3 regions of the Flavobacterium sp. 22659 genome follow, and region 3 is predicted to be linked to each of the others. Evidence: riboswitches for the same ligand, from Rfam matches in the RefSeq annotation. Region 3 holds a riboswitch; each other region holds the start of a gene.

Region 1 (6,136 bases), on a different contig from region 3:
CATCGGCTTCAATTCTGTGAAGATTTATGGCAACTTCAATATCTTTTATTTTGGTAAAAGTGCTTAGGTCAATTACAGAAACGGTTTTTTCATAATCAGGCGGACTATATCCTCCTGAATTGGCAACATAAAGTTTATTGCCTACAATTGCCATTTCTTCAGGCTGGCGGCCTACTTTTACAGTTCTTGTAATGGCAAGAGAAGTGGTGTCGATTTCGGCAACGAAACCATTTGGAGAATTCTCACCCAATTGTACTTCACCGTCGTAAGCGCTTAAATAAGCTTTTCCGTTGGCAAAAGTTATGTAACGGCAGTTTTTGGCATCAATTACTTTAAGACGTTTTGCAGTAACCACATCCATAACTTCAACTTTGTTTGAGTTGTTAATTACTGTATAAAGTTTAGAGCCGTAAATACCAATGTCGTTGCCCACATCTCCTAAGCCCAAAGTTGCATCAGGATTTGCCTGTCCGTACACATTGCGTTTGTAAGTTCCTGTTTCGTAGTCGTAATAATCTAACGAAGCTTTGTTCATGTTCATATTTCCTTCGTTAAGAAGGTAAAAACCTTGTACTGTTGTAACCGTTTCCGGAGGTAAAACCACCACTTCTTCAGGAATAATGGGATCTTCTTCCTGACATCCCTGAAAGGCAATTGCTGCGAATACGAGTAAAAGCCAAAATTTGAAATTTGTTTTCATTATTGAGATTTTAATTGTTGATGCTGTTTTAGTTTAAAGATTTATAGACATACTTAATCGGTAATTTCTTCCCGGCATAGGGAAATTGAGTACGACATCATAGTATTGATTAAATAAATTGTTAACCTCACCGCTTATTTTTACAGGAAGTTTTTCAATTTTTCCGTTCCAGATAAGCGCCATGTCGCTCGTGTACCAAGGTTTTACATAATTGACAGGAATGTTGGCTTTCTGGCTGTATCTTTCGCCTGTATAAATAAAACTGTAGTTTAAATTCCAGTTTTTCCAGTTAATAGAAGAAGTTAAAGTACCGCTGTTTCTAGGTGTGTAAGGAATTTGATCGGCATAAGTAGTGCCTTTTGGTGTAATATCGATTGCCTGCTGATAGGTATAACTAAGACCTAAGTCTAAAAATATTTGTTCAGGAAATTTAAAAACCAAATTGGTATTGATTTCTAAACCGCGAATATCAACTTCTCCCAAATTCATCATCGTCCATCTAAAAAGATTAGAAGACGGCATTGCTACAATTTTGTCTTTTACGCGGTTGTAGTAAACATCTGCCTGAAATGAAGCTGATTGTAAAAACTTTTTAGGTTCGATAAGATAAGTGGTTCCAAAATCATATTGAGTTGTAAATTCCGGGCGCAAAAAGCTGTTCCCGATAAAAGTGTAATACAAATCATTAAAAGTCGGCATTCGGAAAGATTCTTTATAAAATGCCCTGATTCTAAAATTCTTTACATCAAATGGCTGAAAAGAAGCTGATACAACCGGACAAAAAACATGCTGACTGTCTCCCTGCTGGTAATATTTGACTTGTTCATCGATATAAGCGCCCAATAAATTTGCCTGAATATCCAGACGTTTCCAATGCATTTCGCTTGAAAGTGCTCCTAAATAAGAATATCGGGTAGGATAGGGGAAATGGTATAAATTAGCATCGAGTGTATTTATAGAAAGATCGGCTGCGAAAGACATTTTCCACCAGTCTTTTATGTTGTAGAGATTAACAATCGAAGCATAAAATTCGTTTTGGTAATATTTGTTGTCTAATGCCCCTTCAAGAGTTTTATAATCCGGGTCGATGTAACGGCTGTAATCACGGCTGAATTTTACATTTGCCAGCATTTCGTGTTTTTCAAAAAAAGAATTTTGTACCGAAGCGTGAATAAAGAAATTCCGATCCCATTGACGCTGTACATATTCGTACCGATTGGCTAAAATAGCGCCAGGAAGACCTCTTTCAGAATCGTAATAATAGGCTTTAAGATTGGCTTGTCCGTTTGTTCCAAACTTTGTGTTTAGGTTTAATTCAGCGCGAAGAGCGGTTATATCTCCATTTTGACGAACAGCTGTCGTGTCGTAACCGTGTTTTTTTTGATACCTGTATTTGTACTTTCCATCGGCTTTCATCCATTCAATATTTGATGAAAGAGCTATTTTAGAAGTTATTTTTTGCTGATAAAGAACAGAAGGATTCACCAGTCCGAAAGATCCGGTTTTAAAAGAAGCCCTGACATTTGCATTTTTACCCGATTCAAAAACGGGAACTTTCGATTTTAGGAATAAAGTATTAGAAGAGAAAAATCCGCGTGCCGGCTGAAAAATAGTAGACTTTTGACCGTTATAAAGTTCGATGGCTTCAATATTGTCAAGCGAATATTTTCCTAAATCGACCTGTCCGTTTTGAGCATTTCCAACCGTCATTCCATCGTAAAAAACTGCTGTATGAGCGCTTCCTAAACTGCGGACGTTAATGGTTTTTAAACCGCCAATTCCGCCGTAATCTTTTAATTGTACGCCTGAAAAATAACGAACCGCATCGGCAACAGAAAGACTGTTAAGGTTTTCGAGCTGTTTGCCAGATAAAATCTGGACAGGCATAGGCGACTCTATCCTGAACTCGCGTTTGCTTGCGGTTAGAATAACTTCGTTTAATGGAAGCGGTTTTAAAGAATCAACTTCTTTAGCTTTGGGATGGTTTTGTGCCAAAATTGGATTCGAGAACAAAATCCAAAGCAAAAAACATAATCCACAATGTATTAGGCTTAACGGCCTTTGTTTACATACGTGCATAAAAAAATGGTCTATTTGTAACAAATAGTTTTAAACGGAAAAAATCGAAATCAAATGTTAGTTTGATATTGCGCTTGTTCAAAGCTTTGGTCCGCGAAAGCCTGAATTTATTTGCAGTGGCAGGTCTCCTGACTTATTCCCATTTTGAACCGCCTTCCCACATTTGATGAAAAATGCAGTGGCAAAAGATTAGATTTTAAAAGCCTCAAAAAGCTTTTTTGTCTGTCAAAATGTTGCATGGAACTTACAGTAACGGGCTTGTTCAGGATTTGCACCTGATTCCCTCTTCGTTAGCTGCCCTCGAAAAGTTGCAGCTAAACCAATGCGGGTGCAAAGGTAAATAAACTAAGTTGGGTTATGGTGCTGTTTTTGAAAAAAATGTTCTGTGCTTTTTTTCAGAGACTTATTGATTGAAAATTCAGTTTTGAGAACTGATATTTAGAGCAGACTATTTTAAACAAAAAAAGCTCCAGATTTCTCTGAAGCTTTTTGTAGTCCGTGGGGGAATCGAACCCCCCTTACCAGGATGAAAACCTGGCGTCCTAACCGATAGACGAACGGACCTGCTTTGTTATTGCGGGTGCAAAAGTGCAACTATTTTTGAGATGTACAAAGGATTTTGATAAAAATTTTTTAAATAATTTTATTAAAAGATCATTTTTGATGATCGTTTTTCTTTAATAAGTAAGATTAATAAATTTGTATTTATTTGATATATAATTTGTTGTTTAGTTTTAGAAGAGCCAATGAAGAAAATTTTATTGAGAAAAAATAATTTTAAAAAAAGTGAAAAAATATTCTTTTGAGGGAATATTCTTGTATGTTTTCTTCTGTATTTTAAAAATCATTTATTCGTTAATAGCTTTTCAAGTCTTGCCATCATTTCATCTTTTTCTTTTAGCATGCGCTCGTACAAAGCAATTTTTTCTTCGTGTAGTTGTACGATTTTATCAATTGGATTAATAGCGCAATTGATATATCCAGAATTGTTAGCAACAGATCCTTCATGAAAAGTGTTAGCAATAATATTTACGGCCTGTTCTTCATCAAAGTTTTGAAAAGCTTCAACAGGAATTTTCAATATTGAAGAGATTTGTTTAAGCAGATTATCCTCAATTACTTCTTTCTGTTCCAGCAAAGAAATCTTTTTTTGGCTCCAGTCTTCGCCCAAATCATAAGCCAAAGCTTCCTGTTTTATGTTGAGCATTTCTCTAAAACGTTTTACGTTTCTTCCCTGATGAATTTTCTGTTCCATAAATGAATCTTGATTTCTGAAGGCTCAAAGATAAAGCCATTTCGATTAAAAAACCTGAATTTCAAAGATAAAAAAATATCCCGAAAATATACTTTTTGTCAGATATTATATCTAAATATGGAATGTCAATTTGAAATATATGTATACTCTCCTTTAGCGATATTTTTTGATGAATAATACTCACAGGTGAAAAAATTATTTCAAGTGCAAACTTTTTTTAACTTCTTTAACAATCTGCATTAGGATGTTAGTTGATATTCTATATATTTGGGACTTAATATTAACAAAATATTTACTATGAAAATAAAACTACTCTATTTACTATTCTTTGCGAGCGTATCATCTTTTGCCCAACAATACACCCTGATCCCCGATCCGTATTTTGAAGCAGAACTAATCCGTCAGGGAATTGATTCTGGTACACCGGATGGTAAAGTTTTAACTTCAAAAATAAACACTCTTACTACTTTGAATGTTAGGGGGATAAGTCTAATCAGCGATTTAACAGGAATTCAGGATTTTACTGCTTTAAAATCTTTACTTTGTGATACGAATCGATTAACGGCTTTAGATGTTTCAAAGAATACTGCTTTAACATACTTGAGTTTTGGAAGCAATTACTTAACGACTATAGACCTGTCCAAGAATACTGCTTTAGTAGAGTTACGTTGTTATCACAATCAGTTAAAATCTTTAGATGTTTCCAAAAATACTGCTTTAACAATTTTACATTGTTATGAGAATCAATTAAAGTTTTTAGATTTTTCTAAGAATCCTGCTTTAACATACTTAGATTGTTCTTCCAATCAATTAGTAGAACTGAATTTGAAAAACGGAAATAATACTAAGTTATCTATAAATAGTTCCTTTGATGGCAATTACTTAAGCTGTATTCAGGTAGATAATGTGGCTTATGCTAATGCCAATTGGAAATCAAAAGATACTGAGGCAAGTTACAGTTTAGATTGCTCAGCTGTTGTTGAATACACCCTTATTCCTGATGTGAATTTTGAGAAAAAATTAATCTCTTTAGGAATTGATTCCGGTATAGCAGATGGAAAAGTACCGACCTCTAAAGTCTCAGTAGTAACTTCTTTGAATATTTCCAGCGGTTCTATTACTAATTTAACCGGAATTCAAGATTTTACAGCTTTGCAGTCTTTAAATTGCAGTGGCAATCAATTAACGACTTTAGATTTTTCTAAGAATACTGCTTTAAAATCTTTAGTATGTTATTCGAATCAATTAACGGCATTAGATATTTCTAATAATACAGTTCTAGAACAATTAACGTGTTATTCTAATAAATTACCAGCTTTAGATGTTTCTAAAAATGCTGCGCTGACCTATTTATATTGTTCTGGTAATGAATTAACGGCTTTAGATGTTTCTAAGAATCCTGCTTTAATCTCTTTAGAATGCTATAATAATCAATTAATAAGTTTAGATGCTTCTAACAATCCTGCTTTGACAGAAGTAAGATGTTACTCAAATAAATTAACAAGTTTTGATGTTTCTAAGAGTACTGTTTTAAAAAAAATATATTGTTATTCTAATCAGCTGACATCTTTAGATGTTTCTAAAAATACAGCTTTAATTGAATTATATTGTTATTCGAATCAATTAACGGCTTTAGATGTTTCTAAGAATACTGTTTTAAGATATATAGACTGTAATTCAAATCAATTAACGAGTTTAAATCTGCAAAATGGAAATAATCAGTATTTCACTAGCTTCAACTTTAAAAACAACCCTAATTTAAGCTGTATTCAGGTAGATAATGATTATTACTCTACTAACAGCTGGAAATCATATAAAGACGCTGTGGCAAGTTACAGTAAAGACTGCTTATCTTCCATTCTTATTCCTGATGTGAATTTTGAAAATAAGTTAATCTCTTTAGGAATTGATTCCGGAGTAGCTGACGGACAAGTGCCGACTTATAAAATAAACACATTAACTGATTTGGATGTATCCAATAGTTCTATTTCTGATTTAACTGGTATTGAGAGTTTTATAGGGTTGTATACATTAAATTGCAGCGGTAATAAATTAACTAGTTTAGATATTTCTAAGAATAAATCTTTAAATTCTCTAAATTG
Region 2 (6,136 bases), on a different contig from region 3:
ATATAGACGGTAATGCCGGAGAGTTTATAAAAACTTTAAAATAAAAAAAAGGCTTTCAGAAATGAAAGCCTTTTTTTAAACCATAAATTCAAAAATGAATTAATCGTTAAAGTAAAAACCATTTGGAGATATTCCTACTGTAAATGATTTGTTTTTTGTTCCTGTAAGTGAATAAATGTATGCTTCTCCAGGATCTTGGTTATTTATAGCATCAGCTGCATAAATTTTATTGTCTTCTACTGCAAAACCGTAAAGATTTGTAACATCCGCAGCTTTAAATAATGCTGTTGCTGGTAAAGATGTCGCATTAGCAGCCATAGAATAAATGTTGTTTCCAATAGTATAATATACTTTGCTGTCTTCGATATCTAAGAATCCCGGATGTGTTATGCCTGTAAAATCTAATGTTGATGATACAGTATTAGTACTTAAATTCACTTTTACAATTTTTCCGGCAGTTTCAACATCTGCATAATATGGTTTCCCGTTACATAAAATATATAAGGTTCCGTTATCTTTTACCAAGTCGCTTGGCACATCTCCCACAACAAAATTGGTAACAACCGTATTAGTAGCAGAGTTGATAACTGTTAACGAATTCCCTTGGTTCCAGCCTCCTTTGTGTGCTACATAAAGTTTACCATCATTTTCAATAATTTTTTCCGGACCTTCAGCTACTGAGATTGAAGAAGTAACTGTATTAGTAGTAAGATCTAAAACTGCTACATAATCATCAGCAGGATCGCTTCCTTCTCCCCAGTTTGTTACATATCCTTTTCCGTTTGCAAATGCAATAAATCTTGGATTATTTAAATTAGCAGTAACTGTAGCAATGCTTTTAAAAGTATATCTGTTAACTACTTCAATTTTATTTGATCCGTTTACAACTATATATGCTGCATCATCTTTAAAACCAATAAATAAAGGAGTATCTCCAGTAGTTTTACCAGGATTAACTAAAGAAAAAACATTGTTTTCGATACTCAAATCATCTGATAAATAAGAAATAGTTCCGTTGGTTTTTCCAAAATTACCTTCATTAACAATAAAAATTCCATTCTCATAATCGCCGCGCGGCTCATCGTTATTGTCATCATCGTTGCTGCAAGACACAAAAAATGCCGAGCTTATAAGGACTGTTAAAAATAGTTTGTTAAATTTTTTCATGAAATTTAAAAATTAAGGTTTATGTATATAGTATAATTTCTACCCGGCATTTGTCTGCTTGTTACGGGTTGATAATTTTCGTTCCACAGGTTTAAAACCTGAAATCCAATTTTGTAACTGTTTTTTGCTCCAAAATCATAATCGACACCAATATTTCCAACATTATAATCTTTAATTTTTGATGCACGATTATTAAAAGGTGTAGTGTAAACTTCTCCATTATAGAGGTATTGAAAGTAAGAAGACAGTTTTTTCCAGTTGTAAGCGACAGAGCCTGTTAATTTATGATAAGGAACATAAATTAACTGTTTGTAGATTAATTCGTTTTTAATTAGCTGCTGACTTTCTGAAACTGTATAAGCGTACGTGCCGTTGATTGTGAAATTATTTTGCCCAAATTTTGGTTTCCATTCTACAAGAACTTCTGCTCCGTAGGCTCTCACTTTATCTGTGTTTTCAGGCGCCCATACATCACCGCCACCTTCACCCGGAACCCAGCGCAGTAAATCTTTAATAGAATTATAATAGGCAGTAATTGATAAAGTAAAGTTTTTTCTAAAGAATTCATTGCCAATTTCTGCCTGATAAGAAGTTTCGGGTTTTAAATTAGGGTTGCCGCTTCCTTCCCAAAACAAATCATTATAGGTAGGCATTCTAAAATTCTTTGAAGCATTGAATTTCAAATGATAAAAACTGGTGAAATCATATTTTGTTCCAAATGAAAAAAGAAAAGGATTACCGTAGTTGTCTGTAATTTCCTGACGAATACTGGCGTTATAATCCCATTTTTCAGTTAACAAATGATGCAAAAGCAGACTGGCAGTACCAACTTCTCTTTTTACATTATCAATACTCGAACCGTATCCTTTGTTTCGGCTGTAGTCTACAATTGAGTTTAATTTGATTTTATCATTTACATCAAAAGCTAAATCGTATTTTATGATTGAAGTTTCAACTTTTCCGTAAGTAAAATTATTGGAGGTAATACTTGGAAAATATTTATAAGATTCGCCAATATGTGCTGCTCGCAATTTAGATGTAAAACGTCCCAGCTGACTTTCCCATTCTAATAAATTACGAGTATTAAAATCGTTGTATTTTGTTTTTGAAGCATTTGGCGATGTTAAAGAAAAGTGACGTTCTGAATCGTAAAACTGGCTGTAAGCTTTTAAAGTATTATTAGCATTGATTTTATAACCAAAAGTAGTATTCATACTTGTGTTATAATATTGGCCATTAATGTTTCTTTCGTCTGAATTGCCAGGATATTTAAAATCATTATCAGAACTGTTTCTTGAAATACTGACCTGTAAGCTGTATTTATCTGATGAAACTATAGTGCGGTAATTTGCACTGTATGTATTGTAACTTCCAGCGCTGAAAAAAACATGATTAGAAAATTCGTTTTTAAAAAGTAAATCATTGTTCAGGTGAATGCTTCCGCCAATAGCGCTGCTTCCGTACAAAACACTTCCACCTCCGGCTTTTACTGTTATAGAATTAAAATCTCTCGTTCCAATAGTATTAAAATCGGCCTGACCTAAAAATTGTGAATTTATATTTATACCATTCCAGATAACAGCGGTCTGTGCGCCTGTTGTTCCTCTAAAAGATGGGGCAGAAGTCATTCCGAGCCCATTTTCTTTGAAATAAATAACAGTATTAAAATTTAAAAGAGAGGTTAAAGAAGGCTGGTTTGTGTCGAGAATTGAATCGTTTAAAACCTGAACAGACTGCGAAGTAGAATATTTCTTAAGATTAGAATCTGAAACTACAACTTCTTTTAGTTTAATAGAATCGCTCTGCGCCCAAGTGAATTGGCACAACATCAAAAGAAAAAAAGCAAAACGTATTCTTAAAGTCATAATTTCTACACTCTTTTTCCCGAGAGCTCGATATTCGTTACAAAGGCAGGTCTCCTGGCTTGCGTCTTGTTGTTTACCTTCCCATTCGCGGGGGCGAGCAGTGGTTTTGCAGTTTACAACAAGCATTCTTTTTTAGAACTAAGCTTACAGTTGCGGGTACAGCTCAAGATTTTACTTGATTCCCTTTTTAATGTGTTAATCAAAACACAACCTTAATTTTGTGCAAATATAAAGTTAAAAATACTGATAATTCAAATATGTATTGTTTTTGTAATCAAATAATCAAACAAATAGCCAGATTATAGTTCAATTCTTATGACTTCCCCAAAATCGACTTTGTTTTGAAAAGCCTCTTTTAAAGGCAGTGAAGTTTGATGGCATAAAATGCTTCGTATAATACCCGCATGAGCTACAATGATTACAGGATGTTTAAGGTCTGAAATCTGCTCAGCTAAAAAGCCGCCGACTCTTGAATGTAATTCTGTAAATGATTCTCCATTAGAAACGGGAATATTTACAAAATCGTCCATCCACGGATTTAACTCTTCTGGCGGAATCTCATCCCAGGGTTTTAATTCCCAGTCGCCAAAATTCATTTCTTTTAAGCGGTCATCTTCCTGATAAGAAATGGCGTTTGTATTTTTGTGAATATGTTTTGCCAGAATAGAACAACGTTTTAACGGGCTTGAAAAAATTACCGCTTGAAACGGCAATTCAGATATAATTCTGTCAAAGATTTCGTCAAAAGGCGCAGCAATATCAACATCCGATTGTCCGTAGCAAATTCCTTTTTCGCAGATCGTTTCGGTATGGCGAACTAGATAAATTTCCATATAAAAAGAATACTTAAATAATATACAACTTCACAAACCTGCTGCGTGGCGCCAAGACAATCACCCGTGTAGCCGTCAATCCATTTTTGAAAATAACGAGCCAGAAAATATCGGGTAATAAAAATTGGAATTAAAGCCAAAAGAGTTTTATAATTGAAATAGGAGAGTGCCAATAACGGAATTAATCCGAAGAAAAATGAACCCAAAACTTCTCTCCAGCTGTGGTTTTTTGCTATTGGTTTACTTTTACTCGAAGCATCATCGCGAGAATATTCATGTGTAAAAATAATACTGATTGCTGCTAAACGACTTAAAGAATGTGCAGAAATAAATAAAAGAAAAAACAGAAAAATGCTGTGAGTAAAAAGTGAAATAGATTCTGAAAGCAGTTTAAATTTTACCAGAAAAAGCAAAACCAAACCAATTGCTCCATAAGCACCAATGGCGCTGTCTTTCATAATTGTGAGGATTTTTTCTTTAGTCCATCCTCCGCCAAATCCGTCGCAGACATCAGCAAATCCATCTTCGTGAAAAGCACCGGTAGTTAAAACCGAAATAATAATTGAAAAAATCACTGCTGTTTCTGTTGAAAGAAATAATGAAAAAAGATAAAAAGCCAGAAATGAAATTGATCCGACAATCCAGCCAATAAAAGGGAAATATCGTGTGGCTTTATTTAAATAATCAGGATTATGATCGATGTTTTTTGGACATGGAATTCTGGTGTAGAACATTAAACAAGTAAAAAAAATATGTAGTTCTTTTTTCATTTATGGATAATTGAAGTTATAAACTGTGACTGAAAACCGCGACTGAAAACTATTTCCTGCTAACGCCCGCGCTTTCAAAACTAGCCATTTCATTCAAAAAAGCTTCTGCCGATTTTAAAATAGGAAAAGCAACTGCACAGCCGGTTCCTTCTCCCAGACGCAGATCTAAATTTAAAATGGGTTTTGTTTCAAGATATTCCAGCAGTTTTAAATGTGCTTTTTCGGCAGAACAATGACAAAAAATGGCATTTTGTTTTATGTTCGGATTTATTTTAAAAGCAATTAAAAAAGCCACACTGCAAATAAAACCATCAACAAGAATCAGCATTTTGTTTTCAAAAGCTGTCAGCATCCCGCCTGCCATCTGCATAATTTCAAAACCTCCAAAATAAGCAAGATGCTGTTTTAATTCGGCTTGACCGGAATAATTTTCCAATGCTTTTTTTAGAATATTTTGTTTGTCGAACAGTTTTTGGTCGTTAATTCCCGTTCCTTTTCCAACGCATTCTTCTATAGGCAACCCCGTTAAAAGACTCATTAAAATAGAAGCTGTAGAAGTATTTCCAATTCCCATTTCGCCAAAACCAATACAGTTAGAACCTGTTTTGGCAATATTTTCTACAATTGATTTTCCTTTTTCAAAACACAATTGAAGTTCAGTTTCGCTCATTGCCGAAGCGTGAAGAAAAGATTGTGTGCCTTTTGCTATTTTGGCATTAATTAATTTAGCATTTGTTGGGAAATCGTAATTTACGCCCGAATCTACAATCGATAATTCGATACTATTCTGCTTGCAGAAAACATTTATTGCAGCACCGCCATTCAGAAAATTATTCACCATTTGGCGCGTTACATCTTGTGGATAATCACTTACGCCGTGATTGGCAATTCCGTGATCAGCTGCAAAAACAACAACATTAGGGTTTATAATTTTCGGATTTAAAGTTTCAAAAACAGATGCCATTTGAAAAGCCAACGTTTCTAATTTCCCCAATGAACCAAGAGGTTTGGTTTTTGAATCTATTTTTTCTTGTAAAAGTCCAGCGAAATCAGTTTTAGAATCTGCTTTGTTTTCTTTTTTTAAATCGAAATCAGAAATATTGATTTGATGAATTTTATTGATTTCCTTGCAATCTGCAGTTTCAGATTTTTGTTTCCAGTGTAATTGCTGTAACATGGGCTGATTGCCATAATTTGTAGCAGGTTTTCCAATGCAGAAATAACCAAGCGGTTCTATATTTTCGGGTAAATCAAGAATTTTTTTGAATTGGAAATAATTTAAAATCGAAACCCAGCCCATTCCGTAACCTTGTTCTGTTAGTGAAAGCCAAATATTCTGCGCTGCACAAACCGAACTGAACTTCACAGCCTCATTACTGCCAATGGTTCCAATCGTAAACTGATTTAAAACCGATCGATCGTAAGCAATAATAAGTCCAATTGGTGCTTCTTCTATAGCTTCTAGCTTTAGCGATTTGTAAAGTTCTTTCTGTTCCGGATT
Region 3 (6,136 bases):
TTTCGACAGGTTTTCCGTATGCAGGAACTTGGTACAATTTAATGGACAATACTGCAATAAATGTTACCGATGTAAATGCTCAGATAAATTTACCTGCAGGTGAATATAGAATTTATGGAAACAAAACAGCCAATTTAGCTATTGAAGATTTTGAAAAAGGAAGTACGGTGAATTTATATCCAAATCCGGTTTCGAATCATTTCACTTTAAGTACCGCAGTTTCAAAAGTTCAGATTTATTCAGTTTCAGGACAATTGGTAAAAAGCTTTGCTTCAAACGGAAATGTTGATTTTCAATTTGGCGTAAGTGAATTACAAACAGGTTTGTATATCGTAAAAGCTTCAGATGAAAATGGTAAAACACAGGTAATGAAGTTTATCAAAAAATAAACATTGAAAATATATCTCTAAACAGATTAAAAATTTGGTTTGGTTAGTAATGTGAAAGGGCTGTTCTATTGAAAAATAGACAGCCCTTTTCTGGTTTAGTTGTTTATTGTTTCTGTTATTTCTTTTTATGGTTATACTCTCCAATAACAGCAAAATAACCAAATGTTCCTAAGCCTAAAACAATAAGAGGCGTGAGGATAAAAAGAATAATAATACCAAAGACTAAATCATCTTGCTGATCTGATAATAATTTAGGTAAGCCAAATTCAAACACGCAGAAGTAAGCGGCCGCAACTGCCAAAATAACCCATAAAACGCCTAAAGCTTGTTTGATTGTATTCATGTTCTTAAATGTTAAAGATGATTAATTTTGTTTTTGTTGTCTATGTAAATCATTCCTATAACGAAACAGATCGACGCAATAATAATAGGATACCAAAGTCCGTCAAGATAAAAATCGTTTTTTCCGGCTGCTTTTGCATGAGTTACAAAATAAGTCGAAATTGCCGGCAGCAGACCTCCAAAAATTCCATTTCCTACATGATAAGGAAGTGACATAGAAGTATATCTGATTTTAGTTGGAAACATTTCAACTAAAAACGCTGCAATTGGACCATAAACCATTGTAACAAATAAAACCTGAATGAAAACTAAAAAAATTAATGTCCATTTATCGCCAGAATTGATATTTATAGTAACACTGCTTTGAGATTTTTTCTTATCAGCAAAATCTGTTTTCTTTTCGATATACGTAGTTCCATCAGTATAGGTTTTTGAAATAGTGGTAATTACGTCATTATTTTTTGCTTTTTCGATCTTTTGAGAGGTTTGTTCTACAATTTCGGTTTTGTAACTCACATCAGTTGTGTTGTACATCATTTTATATATAGGCCTGTAGAATAAAATAGCGAGTAACATACCGAACATCATAATGTATTTACGGCCGACTTTGTCACTCAGCCATCCAAAAACAATAAAAAACGGCGTTCCTATCAATAATGCAATTCCAAGTAAACTGTCAACCTGAGAAGAATCTACATTCATAACCGTTTTCATAAAACTCATGGCATAGAATTGTCCGGTATACCAAACAACACCCTGTCCCATTGTTGCGCCAAATAATGCCAAGAGAACAAACTTTAAATTGTATCGGTTTCCAAAACTTTCCTTTAAAGGATTTGCACTTGTTGTTCCTTCCTTTTTAGCTTTTGCAAATACAGGTGATTCGTCCATATTTTTTCTAATTAAATACGAAACTCCCACCATTACAATAGAAACCCAAAAAGGAACACGCCATCCCCATGAATCAAAAGTTTCGGCCGAAAGCACATTTTTGGTAGCCAGAATAACCATCAAAGAAATAAATAAACCAACCGTTGCAGTAGTCTGGATCCACGATGTCCAATATCCTTTTTGCCCAGCCGGAGCATGTTCGGCAACATAAGTCGCTGCACCGCCATATTCTCCGCCAAGAGCCAAACCTTGCAATAAACGCAGAATCAAAACTAACAGAGGCGCGAGAAAACCAATAGTTTCATAACTTGGGATACAGCCTATTAAAAAAGTAGAACCTCCCATTAATAATAAAGTAGCCATGAAAGTATATTTTCGGCCGATAATATCTCCCAATCGTCCAAAAAATAAAGCGCCAAAAGGTCTGACAACAAATCCGGCAGCAAATGTGGCTAATGTGGATAAAAATGCTGCAGTTGGATTATCACTCGGAAAGAATTTAGTTGAAATTACAACGGCCAAACTCCCAAAAATATAGAAATCGTACCATTCAATCATTGTTCCCATAGAAGAGGCCGAAATTACTTTCCAAATGCCTTTAGTAGAAGTTTTGCTCATAAAACGTTCTGTTGATTTAATAATGAATAAAAAATTAAAATACGATTTTACGAATATATAAGATATTTTTTTATTTAGTTGATACTTTTTTAACAAAAACTAATTAATTGTTGATAATACATTTTTAATCAGTCAATCCTTAATAATTCGGAATATATCACAGAATGCAGATGTGCCTAAACCCTTATATAGTTTAAGTATGCATGGATTTCAAAAAAGAAAACACTAGTTTTGCAACTCAAAATTTAAATCAGAAAATGGTTGTCATGTTTGATTAAATATGACATTAAAAGGGAATTTGGTGCAAATCCAAAACTGTCCCGCAGCTGTAAGCTCATTAACTGAAACCCTTTAATATGTCACTTTTCAATTCGAAAGGGAAGGCTGGGTGTAGGGAGCAAGTCAGAAGACCTGCCATTTTTATAGTAATAACAGCTTTCGGGGATTGAAGCTTGAATTAAGAATAATACTTTTTCACTCTAAGTGAAATGGTATTGTTTTATCATTCTATTCTCGTAAGCTAAATAAGTTTATGAGATTTTTTTTCTGTAAATGCGATGTCTTAAAAACAGTTTCTTTTTGGGTGTTTTTTCTTCTTGACGTTTCCTTTTCTCTATCAAAAAATCATTAAACATGTCATTGCTCCAGAAACGTAGTTTTAGTGCGCTGGATTTAAACATTTAAGTAATATAATTTTTTTAAATATTTAATAATGAGAAACAATTTTTTTTCCAAGCAATTAATCGCCATTGCTTCTTTAATGATGCTGGCAACTTCATGTAATAATGATGATGATTTTACGGCGCCGCCTGTTATCAAGGGCGAACAGCAGTTAAAAGATACTTTGACAATTGGAAAAACACTTCAGCTGAGTTCAAAAATAAAAGACAGAAATAATGTTTCATTTGAATGGGCAGTAAACGGAAATGTTGTAGGATCTGATTCGACATATACTTTTAAACCAGAAACAAGAGGAGATTTTAAAATTACGATGACTGCCAAAAACAATGGCGGAAACGTATCTCTAACTTACGATATTCACACATTTGGAGCTTATGAAAACGGATTCTTTATGATTAATGAAGGATGGTTTGGACACGGAACAGGAACAGTTGGGTTTTACAGATACGATACAAAAGCAATAGAAGACAGTGTTTTTGTAAAAGTAAATCCAGATAAAGATCTAAAACCAGAATCATCAACTTTAGAGTTTGGAACTGTCTTTAATAAAAAGCTATTCTTGGTGTCTAAAGTCGGCGGACCAGTTGTAGTTGCAGATGCTTATTCGCTTAAAGAAGAAAAAAGAATTCCGGCTCAGGGCGGAAACGACTGGCGTGCAATAGTTGGAATTGATGAAAATCAGGCTTTGCTTACTTCTGGAAAAGGAATATTCAAACTTAATTTGAATACAATGGAATTAAACGGACAAGTTGAAGGAATTACAGGTCAGGTAGGAGACATTGTAAAAGCTAACGGATATATCTTTGCATTGTCGGCATCAAAAGGGGTTATTGTAATTAACGCTTCAACATTAGCAGTCGAAAAAACAATTTCAGGAATGGTTCTGGGATTTGCTGTTACTGATGATAAAAAAGTATGGGCTGCAGGCGGAACAAAACTTATCAATATAGACTCTAATACTCTTGAGGTAAAAGAAATCGCATTAGGTTTTCAGGCTTACGGAAGCTGGGGAGCCTGGCATCCGGGATCTATTACAGCTGCAAAAAATGCTGTTTTCATTGCCAAAAATGGAAGCTGGAGCGGTGGTAAAGAAATTTATAAATATAACGGAGATGTTTCTTCATTAGCTTCGCCTTTTGTTACATTAACAGATTCTAATATATTATATGGAGCAGGAATTGGTTATGATAAAAAGAAAAACACTTTAGTAGTTAATACAGTAAACGAAGGATATGGAGTAAATTTTGCGATCAACAACCTTTATTTATTCAATGCAGATTCTGGAGCTAAAACAGGAACAGTAAGTTTTTCAGGATATTATTTCCCGGCGGTTTCTGTATTTCATCAATAAGATTTTAGACTAGGTTTTTTAACCGCTAAGACCGCAAGGTAAAAACGCAAAGTTCGCAAAGCTTTATCGATATAAAGTCTTGCGAACTTTTTTTCAGCCACAGATTAAAATGATTTTTAAAATCTGTATAATCTGCGGGTTATTCTTCTTTATTTTTGATTAAAAATTTTCCGAAAATAATAAAAACAAAAAGCCCGAATATTGCTATTCGGGTTTTGGTGGTACCTCCAGGGATCGAACCAGGGACACATGGATTTTCAGTCCATTGCTCTACCATCTGAGCTAAGGTACCGTCTTGTGCTCAATGCGGGTGCAAAGATAGAATCATTTTCCGTTTATCCAAAACATTTTAGAAAAAAAATCAATTCGTATCTTCGCAAAAACAAAAAAGAAAAATGATTTTAACTGTCGATGTTGGAAATACCAGAATTAAAGCTGCTGTCTTTGAAGGGAGTAGTGTTTTGGAGTATTTCGTTTTTGAAAAAAATGAGCTTGAAAAAAGAATTGAAAAAATTTTAGAAAAATTTCCAAACTGCTCAGATTTGGTTGTTGCCTCGGTTGGGGATGTCGAAAAACAATCTTTTTTGAGTTTTGAAAAACAGTTAAATGTTCATTTTTTTACACACGAAGATATTTTCCCGTTTCATAATAAATATGCAACACCAAAAACTTTAGGAATCGACAGAATGATTTTGGCTGCCGGAGCAACACTGCAGTTTCCGAAACAAAATCGATTAGTTATAGATGCCGGAACCTGCATTACCTACGATTTTATCGACGAAAACGATAATTATCTGGGGGGTGCAATCTCTCCAGGGCTTCGTTTGCGTTACGAAACCTTACACAATTACACTGCCAGACTGCCTTTGCTTACTTTAGATCAGCCCCATTCTTACATTGGAGATTCAACCGCACAGGCGATTCATTCTGGTGTTGTGAATGGTTTCGTCTATGAGATTGACGGTTTTATCGATGAATATAGGTCGAACTTTTCAAATTTTATAATAATTTTAACGGGAGGCGATGCAGAATTTTTGGCTAAACGATTAAAAAATACCATATTTGCCAATTCAAATTTCCTTTTAGAGAGTTTGAGCCAAACATATCAATATAAAATCGACAATGATTAAAAAAATTATAATAAGCGCTTGTTTGCTTATATCGTTCGTTTCATTTGCTCAGCAAGGTACTGCATCGCCATATTCTTTTTATGGAATTGGAGATATCAAGTTTAAAGGAACTTTAGAGTACAGATCTATGGCGGGCGTTGCTGTTGAGCAGGATAGTATTCACTTGAATATTGAAAATCCAGCAAGTTATGCCAGTTTAATGCAGACTACTTTTACAGTAGGAGGAACTTTTGGAACTTCGACATTAAAATCGAATACTGGATCTGCAAAAGCACAAAGAACAACTTTTGATTATTTAGCTGTTGGAATTCCAGTTGGAAAATTTGGAGTATCGTTTGGTTTAATTCCATTATCATCTGTTGGATATAAAATTTTAGATGATAATACTGCTACAGAAGGAGCTGTAAGTTCTCAGTTAAGCGGAAAAGGCGGTATTAATAAAGTATATTTTGGTGTAGGTTATAAAATTAAACCGCATTGGACTATTGGAGCTGATGTTCAATATAACTTTGGGAAAATCACAACAACAAGTATAGAGCAGGTAACCGGTGTTCAAAATGGTACATCAGAATCAAATGCTTCAACTTTATCCGGGGCTAATTTTGATTTAGGTACAATGTATCAGACAAAGATTTATAAAAAAGTAAACCTGTTTACAAGTTTGAGTTATACATTTTCAAGTAATTTAAATTCTGAAAATGTGAGAGAAATTAATGTAAGCGGTGATCCGGACC

The links. Region 3 has a riboswitch for cobalamin ahead of ACTJIW_RS05075 (DUF5074 domain-containing protein). Riboswitches for the same ligand answer to the same signal wherever they lie in the genome.
Region 1: it holds a riboswitch for cobalamin, as region 3 does, so the genes downstream of both, ACTJIW_RS12415 (TonB-dependent receptor) here and ACTJIW_RS05075 (DUF5074 domain-containing protein) in region 3, are expected to answer to the same signal.
Region 2: it holds a riboswitch for cobalamin, as region 3 does, so the genes downstream of both, ACTJIW_RS00345 (TonB-dependent receptor plug domain-containing protein) here and ACTJIW_RS05075 (DUF5074 domain-containing protein) in region 3, are expected to answer to the same signal.

Annotation. Positions count from the first base shown of each region.
Region 1 covers NZ_JBQEMU010000010.1:163,789-169,924, reverse strand. The annotation lists gene ACTJIW_RS12420 (DUF5074 domain-containing protein) at 1-700, opposite strand, end outside; gene ACTJIW_RS12415 (TonB-dependent receptor) at 734-2,695, opposite strand; cobalamin riboswitch at 2,881-3,118, opposite strand; tRNA gene ACTJIW_RS12410 (tRNA-Glu) at 3,272-3,343, opposite strand; gene ACTJIW_RS12405 (helix-turn-helix domain-containing protein) at 3,624-4,034, opposite strand; gene ACTJIW_RS12400 (T9SS type A sorting domain-containing protein) at 4,332-6,136, shown strand, end outside.
Region 2 covers NZ_JBQEMU010000001.1:59,413-65,548, reverse strand. The annotation lists gene ACTJIW_RS00355 (S41 family peptidase) at 1-44, shown strand, start outside; gene ACTJIW_RS00350 (YncE family protein) at 100-1,167, opposite strand; gene ACTJIW_RS00345 (TonB-dependent receptor plug domain-containing protein) at 1,173-3,032, opposite strand; cobalamin riboswitch at 3,060-3,262, opposite strand; gene cobC (alpha-ribazole phosphatase) at 3,332-3,865, opposite strand; gene ACTJIW_RS00335 (adenosylcobinamide-GDP ribazoletransferase) at 3,850-4,635, opposite strand; gene cobT (nicotinate-nucleotide--dimethylbenzimidazole phosphoribosyltransferase) at 4,685-6,136, opposite strand, start outside.
Region 3 covers NZ_JBQEMU010000003.1:294,278-300,413, forward strand. The annotation lists gene ACTJIW_RS05060 (alpha-amylase family glycosyl hydrolase) at 1-389, shown strand, start outside; gene ACTJIW_RS05065 (DUF6814 family protein) at 505-732, opposite strand; gene ACTJIW_RS05070 (MFS transporter) at 744-2,240, opposite strand; cobalamin riboswitch at 2,482-2,673, shown strand; gene ACTJIW_RS05075 (DUF5074 domain-containing protein) at 2,953-4,272, shown strand; tRNA gene ACTJIW_RS05080 (tRNA-Phe) at 4,489-4,564, opposite strand; gene ACTJIW_RS05085 (type III pantothenate kinase) at 4,668-5,402, shown strand; gene ACTJIW_RS05090 (hypothetical protein) at 5,395-6,136, shown strand, end outside.